One region of the Micromonospora sp. NBC_00617 genome, then DNA from elsewhere that is predicted to be linked to it. Evidence: riboswitches for the same ligand, from Rfam matches in the RefSeq annotation. Region 1 holds a riboswitch; each other region holds the start of a gene.
What was found. Region 1 has a riboswitch for cobalamin ahead of OG505_RS13835 (acyl-CoA thioesterase). Riboswitches for the same ligand answer to the same signal wherever they lie in the genome.
Positions count from the first base shown of each region.

Region 2: another riboswitch for cobalamin. It lies ahead of cobN (cobaltochelatase subunit CobN); the one in region 1 lies ahead of OG505_RS13835 (acyl-CoA thioesterase).
Region 3: another riboswitch for cobalamin. It lies ahead of OG505_RS12760 (ribonucleoside-diphosphate reductase subunit alpha); the one in region 1 lies ahead of OG505_RS13835 (acyl-CoA thioesterase).

Region 1 covers NZ_CP107751.1:3,014,399-3,018,053, reverse strand. The annotation lists gene OG505_RS13840 (copper resistance protein CopC) at 1-805, opposite strand, end outside; cobalamin riboswitch at 810-1,013, shown strand; partial or broken gene OG505_RS13835 (acyl-CoA thioesterase) at 1,230-1,674, shown strand; gene OG505_RS13830 (ABC transporter substrate-binding protein) at 1,737-2,636, shown strand; gene OG505_RS13825 (hypothetical protein) at 2,713-3,138, opposite strand; gene OG505_RS13820 (superoxide dismutase) at 3,203-3,655, shown strand, end outside.
Region 2 covers NZ_CP107751.1:1,961,803-1,965,457, forward strand. The annotation lists gene OG505_RS08820 (inositol monophosphatase family protein) at 1-524, opposite strand, end outside; gene OG505_RS08825 (DUF5919 domain-containing protein) at 521-820, opposite strand; gene OG505_RS08830 (hypothetical protein) at 886-1,032, shown strand; cobalamin riboswitch at 1,130-1,259, shown strand; gene cobN (cobaltochelatase subunit CobN) at 1,542-3,655, shown strand, end outside.
Region 3 covers NZ_CP107751.1:2,775,601-2,779,255, forward strand. The annotation lists gene OG505_RS12760 (ribonucleoside-diphosphate reductase subunit alpha) at 1-1,981, opposite strand, end outside; cobalamin riboswitch at 2,120-2,339, opposite strand; cobalamin riboswitch at 2,536-2,610, shown strand; gene OG505_RS12765 (CbtB domain-containing protein) at 2,669-2,872, shown strand; gene OG505_RS12770 (CbtA family protein) at 2,863-3,633, shown strand; gene OG505_RS12775 (histidine phosphatase family protein) at 3,630-3,655, shown strand, end outside.

The DNA of each region.
Region 1 (3,655 bases):
GTGCCAGCATCAGCCCACCGACGAGCAGCGCCAGGTGGGTGTTGCTCAGCCGGGATCCCGGTGCCATGGCGGCGACGTCCACATCGGACGATGATGCGGGGGCGACGAGCCTGGACGGCGACTTACCGTCGGTTCTGGCGAGGGGATCTGCCTCGCGATCGGTCGGAACCAGATCGACCGCGACACCCGTCCGGGCCACGACAGCCGCGTTGCCCTTGCGCGCCGCCGGTACGGTGCTGGGTCGCCGCTTGCCGTCGGTGGCGAGCCCATTGGCGCCTGTGGTCGTGCCGGTCATGCCGACGACGGACTTCTGTCCGGGACGAGCGCCGGTCTTGCCGCCGACGGTCTTGTGCCCGGAACGGCCACTGGGGCTGCGTCGGCCGGAGGTCGCCGGTGAGGTGCGGCTCCGGCCGGTGGGCCTTCCCCTGGAAACCAGGCGACGACGCCAAGCGATCAATCCGGCCACCGCTGCCACGGCCGCCGCCGCCAAGCCGGCCCAGACCGTCGCTCCGGGGCCGTCGTCGTCACTCGGCTCGACCGGGGGAGCCGCCGCCGGTGCGCTCGCCTGCTCGGCTGCTGTGGTCGGTACCGCAGACGCCTGCCCGGACGACTTGTGCTGCTCGGTGGCGGCCAGCAGCGCCGGGTCCGGCTGGTTCGTCGGCGGGCTCCACCCCTGCGGCGCGGCCGTCGCCCGCCCGCTGTAGCGGAAGGTCATCGTGCCTCGGACCGTGTCGCCGTCCGAGGCGATCGACAGGTAACTCACCGAGTACTGGCCCTTGGCGGGCAGATGCGCGAGGGCCACCACCGCCGGGAACCCCGTCGTGTACTCGCGTGGCTCGAACTGCCCATTGACCAGGAAGTACTCCCGTACCGGCTTGTCCAGTGGCTTCCGGGGCTGCCCCGCAGCGGTGAGTGGGAACGACAGCCGTCATCAGCACTGGGCCAGTGGCCTGGGAAGCGACGGCCAGTAGGAGACCGGCCAAGAGCCGGTCGGGCCCGCGAGTCCGAAGACCTGCCGGTGCCGCGTACACAACCGTGTGCGCTGCCGTCGGCCTCGCGGGTGGGCTGAACGGGTGACGTGCCGCGTGGTCTGCGCGGTCGCGTCCTCGTCAGCGTGCGCCCGCGATCCGGTGGTGTGGTTTCCCGAGGGACGGACTACCGCTGTGCACGACATCATCACGATCGCCGGTCGACCACCGTCGGCGTCGCACCTGACCCTGTCGCAGATCATGGATCAGCACCACACGAACCTGATGGGTACGGTGCGCGGCGGCCGGATCCTCAACCTCATCGACTCCGTTGCCGGGGTGGTCGCCGCCCGGCATTCCGATGGCCCGGCGGTGACCGCCGCGATCGACGAGACCGCGTTCCTGCGGGCGGTTCGGGTCGGCGACATCATGCACGTCGACGCGCATCACCTGGGCGGGCCGTAGCTCGATGGAGGTGGCCGTGAAGGTCACCGCGGACCGGTGGGACAGGGCGGTGCCGCCCACCGACGTGGCGACCGCCCACCTGGTCATGGTGGCCATCGACGATGACGGCCAGCCGCGTACGGTGCCGCCGTTGCTGCCGGAGACGGACGGGGACCGGCGTCGCTACCGGGAGGCGGAGATCCGCCGGGAGCACCGGTTGGCCCTGCGGCGGGCGCTGCTCGACGGCGCCGAGGAGGTCTGAGACCCGGCTCGGACTGTCCTCGAAGTGGACGTCGCACGGTTGTGCCTGGTAGGCAGGCGGGTGTGCGAATCGTCTCCCTGCTGCCGGCTGCCACGGACATCGTGGCCATGCTCGGCCTGACCGGGCACCTGGTCGGCCGTACGCACGAGTGTGACTGGCCGCCGGGCGACCTGGCCGACATCCCGGCCGTGACCGCGACTTCCCTGCCTGAGCCCTTGACAAGCCGGGAGATCTCGGCGGCGATCGCCGGCGACGCACACCGAGGATCGTCGCTGTACCAGCTCGACGCCGCCATGCTGGAGGAACTGAAGCCGGATCTGATCCTCACCCAGGACCTGTGCGACGTGTGCGCGGTCTCCTATCAGCGGGTCAACGACGCGGTCCGGATGATCGATCTCGACACCCGGGTGATGTCCCTGGAGGCCAGGACCATCACCGGGATCCTGGACTCGATTGACGCCGTAGCCGCGTTGACCGGCAGCGAGAGCAGGGCAGCGGAGATCCGTACGGACGCCGAGGCGCGTCTCGCCGCGCTGCCCGGGCCGGTGACCGGCGGGCCGACGGTGCTGTTCGTCGAGTGGCTCGATCCGCTGATGCCCGGCGGGCACTGGGTGCCGGAGCAGATCACCTACGCGGGTGGGCGGTCTCTGCTGCTCGGACCCGGAGCACACAGCACCCCGCACCGCTGGTCGGTGATCGCGGACCTGGCTCCCGACGTGGTGGTGTTCGGGCCGTGCGGGTTCACGCCCGAGCAAACAATCGACGAGCTGTCCGTGGCGGCCGCGCAGCCCGGCTGGGCGGACCTGCCCGCGGTTCGTAACCGGCAGGTGTGGGTGGTCGACGGGCCCGCCTACTTCAACCGGCCCGGTCCGAGAGTCGTCGACGGCGCGGAGATCCTCGCCGCCATCCTCACCGGACGGCCCGACTCCCGCGCTCGGCGAGCACCCGCCGAAGCCGGTTGACGCTGCCTGGCCTAGGTGTTCGGCGCATTGCCAAAGCCGCGGTAGGGCGGCGGCCTGCCGCCACCCCACCGCGTGCTCAGGTGAGCGTGCGGCGGATCGCGCCGGCGCCGGCCACGAGCCGGGTCAGGGCCCGTTCGACCTCCGGGTACCGGCGGGTCTTCAGGCCGCGGTCGGGTTGACCCGGAGCCGGCCGGCGGGCACTGCGGCGAAGGGCGTCGCCGACCTCCGTCTGCTCGGGTACGCGGGGAGAGTGGAAGTCGTACCTGACAGGCCCGACGCCACGGCGGTAGCCGGTGGTTCGCAGGTCGTCGAGATCTCCATCGTCGGCCGGGACGCCTCGATGCAGGTGACGTCGGCGCCGACGCCAACCTCGCCCAGGGCGGCCAGCCAGGCGTACGGCCCGTTCAGGTTGTTGACCTGGTGCGGCAGCCGCTGCGCGGTGCCGACTGAGCGGCCGGGCCGTTCCGACGCTCCTGTGACGAATTACGCCCCCGGCCGACAATCAAGGTCTTGTTGCACAATAATGGCAACAGCAATATTGAGGCAGTAGTGAGAGGACGTACCCCATGGCCGTGTACAACCTGCCCGACCTGCCCTACGACTACGGCGCACTCGAACCCGCCATGTCCGGCGAGATCCTGGAGCTGCACCACGACAAGCACCACGCCGCGTACGTCAAGGGCGCCAACGACGGGCTCGACCGGCTCGCCGAGGCCCGTGACAAGGGCGACTACGCGACGCTGGTCGGGTTGGAGAAGACGTTCGCGTTCAACCTGTCTGGGCACGTGCTGCACTCGATCTTCTGGAACAACCTGTCCCCGGACGGCGGTGACCGCCCCGACGGTGAGCTGGCGGCGGCGATCGACGAGCACTTCGGTTCATTCGACGGCTTCGCCGGTCAGTTGTCGGCGGCGACGAAGGGCGTGCAGGGCTCCGGGTGGGGTGTGCTGGCGTGGGAGCCGCTGAGTCAGCGGTTGATCGTGGAGCAGGTCTACGACCACCACGGCAACGTCGGGCAG
Region 2 (3,655 bases), 1.1 Mb from region 1:
TCCTCGGTAATGGCGAGTCGATCGGCGTTCTTCCGGCTGGCATCGGCGCCGACGGCGTAGTCGCCGATGGCGATGACGGCGTCCCTCAGGTCACTGACTCGGCTGGCGCCGATGCGGTCGTTGTTGGCGTATGCGCCGTGTCCCTCGGCGGCGTGGTAGCGGGTGCCGAGGAACGGCAGGTCGATGACGCCGAGGACGGACCGGGTGCGGTGGACGAGACCGAGCGAGATCGCGCACAGCGGTGAGCCGTGGATGAAATTGACGGTCCCGTCCACCGGGTCGAGGGCCCACGTGAGTGTGCTGGTGTTGCCGCTGCTGCCGTACTCCTCGCCGAGGAACCCTATGTCGGGTGCCTTCGCGGCCAGATGCTCGCGAACCTGTCGCTCGATGGTGTAGTCCAACTCGGAGGCCATGTCACGGTCGTCCTTGAAGGTGAGAGCACCGGGCTGGAGAGTCCGCATCAGGCCACGCGCCAGGTCGACGGCCTCGTGTGCAAGCGGAAGGAGATCGGCGTAGTCGTTCATAGCTGGCGGCTGCGCTCCCAGAGCGAGGTGAAAATATCGTCGAATACCGCGTACAGGCCGGAGGTCTGCGCGGTGCGTTCGATCACCATCGTCGGGCAATCGACGCCGCGCATTCGCGGCAGATAGTGCTGGACGATGCAGAGCCGGTCGTCGATCAGGAGGACGTTGGCACGGATCGACTCGTCGTACACGCGGACGGCGAGGCGGTCACGCACGCCCGGCGCGAGCTGGGTGCGGATCCGGCGCGTCAGGTTCTGAATGTTGAGTTCGGTGAGCGCGCTGAGATGCCCCGGCACAACTCGATCTCGTCGGCGAGTTCTATGGTCACTCCCTCGCGCTGGCCCTCTATCTCGCGTCCTGCATGAACGAGGCGATCCACGACCAGTTCAACCTGGGCGGTCACCCCGACCTCGCCGAGATGCACGCGCGCTTCCTGGGCTGGCTGTCTCTGACTCGTCGACCCCGCCACTGTCGGCCGATCGGTGAACTTCGCCAGCAGGACCTCTGATCGCAATATGTCAATTGATGGTGGCCGTTGGCGTGCGGAGGGGTGGCGTTGACCGGCGGCCGACCGGTGTGGCAGCATTCGCGGCCTGACGGCAGTGAAGGAAGTCGGTGCGAATCCGACGCGGTCCCGCCACTGTCACCGGGGAGCGATCCCCCCTCGTGAGTCACGGCCGTGTGTCTGCGGTTGGAAGGCCGGGGGAGAGCATCGATCCGGAAGCCAGGATACTTCGGCCGTCGGGACGTACCCCAGGGCGTGGACACCCGAGGAGGACCCGATGACGCTTGGCGTCTCCATCATCGACGGCTGCTGCCGTCTTCCGCACCGCGGCCGTGCCGTCGCCGCGATCGGCATCGACTCCGTTCACCGCTGAGTTCCGGACCGCGCCGCCCGTCGCTCCCGGCCGCAGGCCGCTGAGCCGGCCGGACCGCGGCCTCCGCTGAACCCTGCGCCCATCCCACGTCGCCAGGCCGCTCTCGCGAGCGTGCCGACGTTACCGTCCGGAGCCTGCCGTGCGCGTTCTGCTGCTCTCCACCGCCGACACCGACCTGCTGGCCGCCCGCGCCAGTGACGCCGACTACCGGCTCGCCAACCCGGCGCGGGTGGCGGCCGACGAGGTGCCCGCCCTGCTCGACGGGGTCGACCTCGCCGTCGTACGCCTGCTCGGGGGTCGGCAGGCGTGGCCGGACGGCCTCGCCGCGGTGCTGGCCAGCGGCGTGCCGACGGTCGTGCTCGGCGGTGAGGCGGTGCCCGACGCGGAGCTGATGGCGGTCTCCACGGTGCCGTCCGGAGTGGTCACCCAGGCGTTGGCGTACCTGGTGGAGGGCGGGCCGGACAACCTCGGGCATCTGGCCCGGTTCCTCTGCGACACGGTGCTGCTCACCGGCGAGGGGTTCGCCCCGCCCGCGCCCACCCCGGCGTACGGCGTGCACGGCGACCACCCGACCGACCCGCAGCGGCCCACGGTGGGGATCGTCTTCTACCGGGCGCACGCCCTCGCTGGCAACACCGCCTTCGTCGACGTCCTGGCCGAGGCCGTGCGGGAGGCCGGGGGCAACCCGCTGCCGATCTTCTGCGGCTCCCTGCGGGGCCTGACCACGGGCGCGGGCCCGCTCGGGCTGTTCGCCCGCTGTGACGCGCTGCTGGTCACCGTGCTCGCGGCCGGCGGCGCGGTCGCCGCCCACGCGTCCGGAGGTGGCGACGAGGACGCGTGGGACGTCGGCGCGCTCGCCGCCCTGGACGTGCCCGTCATCCAGGCGCTCTGCCTGACCAGCACCCGGGAGCAGTGGGCCGGCAGCGACGCCGGGCTATCCCCATTGGACGCGGCGATGCAGGTGGCCATCCCCGAGTTCGACGGCCGGATCGTCACCGTGCCGTTCTCGTTCAAGCGGATCGACGCCGACGGCCTCTCGGTCTACGCCGCCGACCCGGAGCGGGCCGCCCGGGTGGCCGGCATCGCGGTGCGGCACGCCCGGCTGCGGTACGTGCCCAACGCCGACAAGCGGGTCGCCGTGGTGCTCAGCTCGTACCCCACCAAGCACTCCCGGGTCGGCAACGCCGTCGGGCTGGACACCCCCGTCTCGGCGGTCCGGCTGCTCGCCGCGCTGGCCGAGGCGGGTTACCACCTGGGTGACGCGCCGCCACCCGACGACGGCGACGCGCTGATCCACGCCCTGATCGCCGCCGGTGGGCACGACGTGGAGTGGCTCACCCCGGAGCAGTTGGCCGCCGCCGAGGCGCGGGTGCCCGGGCAGACGTACCGGCGGTGGTTCGAGGCGGCGCCGGCCGAGCTGCGCGAGCGGATGCGGGAGCACTGGGGTGAGCCGCCCGGCGAGTTGTACACCGACGGTGGCGACATCGTGCTCGCCGGGCTGCGCTTCGGCAACGTGGTGCTGCTGATCCAGCCGCCGCGCGGCTTCGGGGAGAACCCGATCGCCATCTACCACGACCCGGACCTGCCGCCGAGCCACCACTACCTGGCCGCGTACCGCTGGCTGGCCGCGTCGGTCGCGGACGGCGGGTTCGGCGCGGACGCCGTGGTGCACCTGGGCAAGCACGGAACCCTGGAGTGGCTGCCCGGCAAGGGCCTCGGCCTGGCGGCCGACTGCGCGCCCGACGCGGTCCTCGGTGACCTGCCGCTGGTCTACCCGTTCATCGTCAACGACCCCGGCGAGGGCACCCAGGCCAAGCGGCGCGCGCACGCCGTGGTGATCGACCACCTGGTGCCGCCGATGGCCCGCGCCGAGACCTACGGCGACCTGGCCAAACTGGAGCAACTGCTCGACGAGTACGCCACCGTGCAGGCCCTCGACCCGGCCAAGGTGCCGACCGTGCGGGCCCAGATCTGGGACCTGGTCCGTGCCGCCGAGCTGCACCACGACCTGCACGCCGAGGCGATGCCCGACGCCGACGACTTCGACGACTTCGTGCTGCACCTCGACGGGTACCTCTGCGAGGTCAAGGACGTGCAGATCCGCGACGGGCTGCACATCCTCGCCGACGCGCCGACCGGCGAACCCCGGGTCAACCTGGTGCTCGCCGTGCTGCGCGCCCCGCAGATCTGGGGCGGCGCCCACGCCCTGCCCGGCCTGCGGCAGGCGCTCGCCGCCGCGTACGGCCTCGACGA
Region 3 (3,655 bases), 240 kb from region 1:
GTGCCTTCAGCTCGCGGACCAGGGCCGTGTTGACCTGCAGGAACTCCCCGGACAGGGTCTCGCGCTTGAACAGGTTGGACACCTGCGGCTCGACGCACTCGTAACAGCCGGCGATCGAGGCGATGGTCGCGGTCGGCGCGACCGCCACCAGCAGGGAGTTGCGCAGCCCGTACGCCCCGACCCGCTGGCGCAGCGCGGCCCAGCGTGCGGTCTGCGTACCGTCGACACCCCACAGGTCGGGCTGGAGCTGGCCCCGCGCGGCCCGGGTCTGCGCGTACGCCGGATGCGCGCCGAAGTCGCGCGCCAGGTCGGCGGAGGTCTCCAGCGCGGTCAGGTACAGCTCCTCGCTGATCCGGGTGGACAGCTCCCGCGCGGCCGGCGAGTCGAACGGCAGCCGCAGCGCGAAGAACACGTCCTGCAGGCCCATCAGCCCGAGACCGACCGGCCGCCAACGGGGGTTGCTCGCCGCCGCCTGCGGTGTCGGGTAGTAGTTGATGTCGATGACCCGGTCGAGGAACGTTACAGCCGTCCGGACGGTGGCGCGTAGGCGCTCCCAGTCGATGCCGCCGTCGGTGACGTGGGCGGCGACGTTCACCGAGCCGAGGTTGCACACGGCGGTCTCGGCGTCGCTGGACACCTCGATGATCTCGGTGCACAGGTTGGACAGGTGCACCACGTTGCCCGGCTCGGCCGTCTGGTTGCACAGCCGGTTGGCCGCGTCCTTGAACGTCATCCAGCCGTTGCCGGTCTGGGCCAGGGTGCGCATCATCTTGCCGTACAGCTCCCGCGCCGGCAGTTGCCGCACGTAGCGGCCCTGCGCCTCGGCCGCCCGGTACGCGGCGTCGAACCGCTCACCCCACAGGTCGGGCAGCTCGGGCACCTCGTTCGGGTCGAACAGCGACCACACCTCGTCGGCCTCGACCCGGCGCATGAACTCGTCCGGGATCCAGTTGGCCAGGTTCAGGTTGTGCGTACGCCGGGCGTCCTCGCCGGTGTTGTCCCGCAGTTGCAGGAACTCCTCGATGTCCGGATGCCACGGCTCCAGGTAGACGCAGGCGGCGCCCTTGCGCCGGCCGCCCTGGTTGACCGCGGCGACGCTGGCGTCCAGGGTGCGCAGCCACGGCACGATCCCGTTGGACTGCCCGTTCGTGCCGCGGATCAGCGCGCCCCGGGAGCGGACCCGGGAGTACGCGATGCCGATGCCGCCGGCGAACTTGGACAGGTTGGCGACCTGGGCGTAGCGCTGGTAGATCGAGTCCAGCTCGTCGCGCGGCGAGTCGACGAGGTAGCACGAGGACATCTGGGTGTGCCGGGTGCCGGAGTTGAACAGCGTCGGTGAGCTGGGCAGGTAGGCCAGGCTGGACATGAGCCGGTAGAAGTCCACAGCCTCATCCGGCGTACGGGACAGACCGCAGGCCACCCGCAGCAGCCAGTACTGCGGGGTCTCCAGCACCAACCGGCTGGTGGGGTGGCGCAGCAGGTACCGGTCGTAGACCGTGCGCAGGCCGAAGTACTCGAATCGGCGGTCGCCGTCCGGGTCGATGGCGTGGTCGAGGGTCGCGGCGTGCGCGGCGACGAACGCGGCGGTGTCGTCACCGATCAGGCCCTCGGCGTGGCCGGCCCGGATCGCCGCGCTGAACGAGATGGCGCCCTGCCGGCGTACCTCCCGCTCGATGTGGCTGGCCAGCAGCCGGGCGGCGAGGCGCGAGTACTGCGGCTCCGTACCGATCATCTCGGCCGCGGTCTGGATGGTCAGCCGGTCCAGTTCGGCAGTCGTCGCGCCGTCGTACAGCCCGCTGATCGTGCGGGTCGCCACCCGCAGCGGGTCGACGTCGGGCAGGTCGTCGGCCCAGCGCTCGACAGTGGCGACGAGCATGCGCACGTCCGCCCGTTCGCTGCCGCCGTCGCGGGTTTGGACCTGCGGCGGCGTACGCCGGAGGGCCGTGTCGCCGCCGGCCGGGGTCACCTCGGTAACTGTCACCACTCACTCCTCGCGAGCTTGAGGACCTGAAGGCCCTCGGCGCGAGGAGGCAGACACCGGCGGACGCCACGCCGACGGGGCGCGGATCCGGAAGGCGTCGGCCGTCCCACGCGGCCTCGGACCACCGCCCACCCGGATGCGGGTACGCGGCGCGCTGGCAGGTCTTCGGACTCACGGGCACGACCGGGGTCTCCCGGTCACCTACCGGCCGTCGCTTCCCAGGCCAGATGGCGGCCCAGTGCTGATGACGGCTGTCGTTCCCACTCACCGCTGCGGGGCAGTCCCGGACTTCCACCGGGTTCCCTCTTGCCTCGGCCACCCTGGGTTGAGCGACCGAACCAGCTGCGGTCGACACCATATATAGGGGCGACCACGTTTGTCACACCCCACATGTCGGGGCCGGGCGTGTCGCGCTCATCCGTGATGGCCGTCGTCGATCCGCCAGCGCGCGCTGGCGAGGGAGCATCGGCGGCGTCGTGATCGGACCTCGCCGCCGGCTTGACCGAGGAGAACCGGCACCGATACGGTCGACCCACTATCTGCGGCGACGCGAGGGAAGCCGGTGAGAATCCGGCGCGGTCGCGCCACTGTGAGCGGTCCCCGACCCCGGGGGCCGCGAGCCAGGACGCTCGGTCGTCCGCAGCCTTGCGATGGGGACGCGTCATCCCCGAGGAGGTTCGTGCACGCATGTCCAGTTCCACGTCCAGCCAGCCGCTGGTGCACCCCGCTGCCCCGACCCGTCTCCTGTGGACGGTCCTGGCCACCGTCGCCGTGCTCACCCTGCTGGCCTATCTCGTCGCCTTCGACCAGGGCGCAGTCTCGCGCAGCGGGATGTACCTGCACGAGCTGATGCACGACGGCCGGCACCTGCTCGGTGTCCCGTGCCACTGACCGGCGCCGGCACCGCACCCACGTTCGTCACGGTTCTCCTGCGCGGGCTGCTCGCCGGCCTGGTGGCCGGCCTGCTCGCCGGAACGTTCGCCTACGTCGTCGGCGAACCTCACGTCGAGGCGGCCATCGCCATCGAGGAGGCGGCCGCACACGCTGAACCCACCACCGGTGGGCACCAGCACGACGAGGACGCTCTGGTCAGCAGAAACGGCCAGCGCGGGGGGCTGTTCCTGGCCACCGCCCTGTTCGGCGCCGCGATGGGCGGCCTGCTGGCCACCGCGTACGTCCTGCTGAGCCGGCGGCGACGCACGGTGGACGACGGGTGGTCCGGGCTGCTGCTGGCCGGCGGCGCGCTGCTCGGCGCGGTGATCGTGCCGTTCCTCAAGTACCCGCCGAACCCACCGGCGGTCGGCAACCCGGCCACCATCAACCAGCGCACGGTCACCTACCTGCTGCTGGTGGTCCTCGGCCTGGTGGCGGTCTGGTCCGGTTCGCTGGGCTACCGGTCGGTCGGCGAGCAGGCGCCGGTGTGGCTGCGCGCCGCCGCGGCGGTCGGCGGTTTCCTGCTGGTCACCGGCGTGGCCTACGTGGTGCTGCCGTCGTTCCAGGAGGTCCCGGGTGACTTCCCCGCCACGCTGCTGTGGAGCTTCCGGCTCGCCTCCCTCGGCACCCAGGTGGTGCTGTGGACCGGGATCGGCCTGCTCTTCGCCGCACTGATGCATCGGCGGCGCGCGGTCACCGACGTACGACTGGCCAGGTGAACGCCACCCGCCTGCGGCTGGT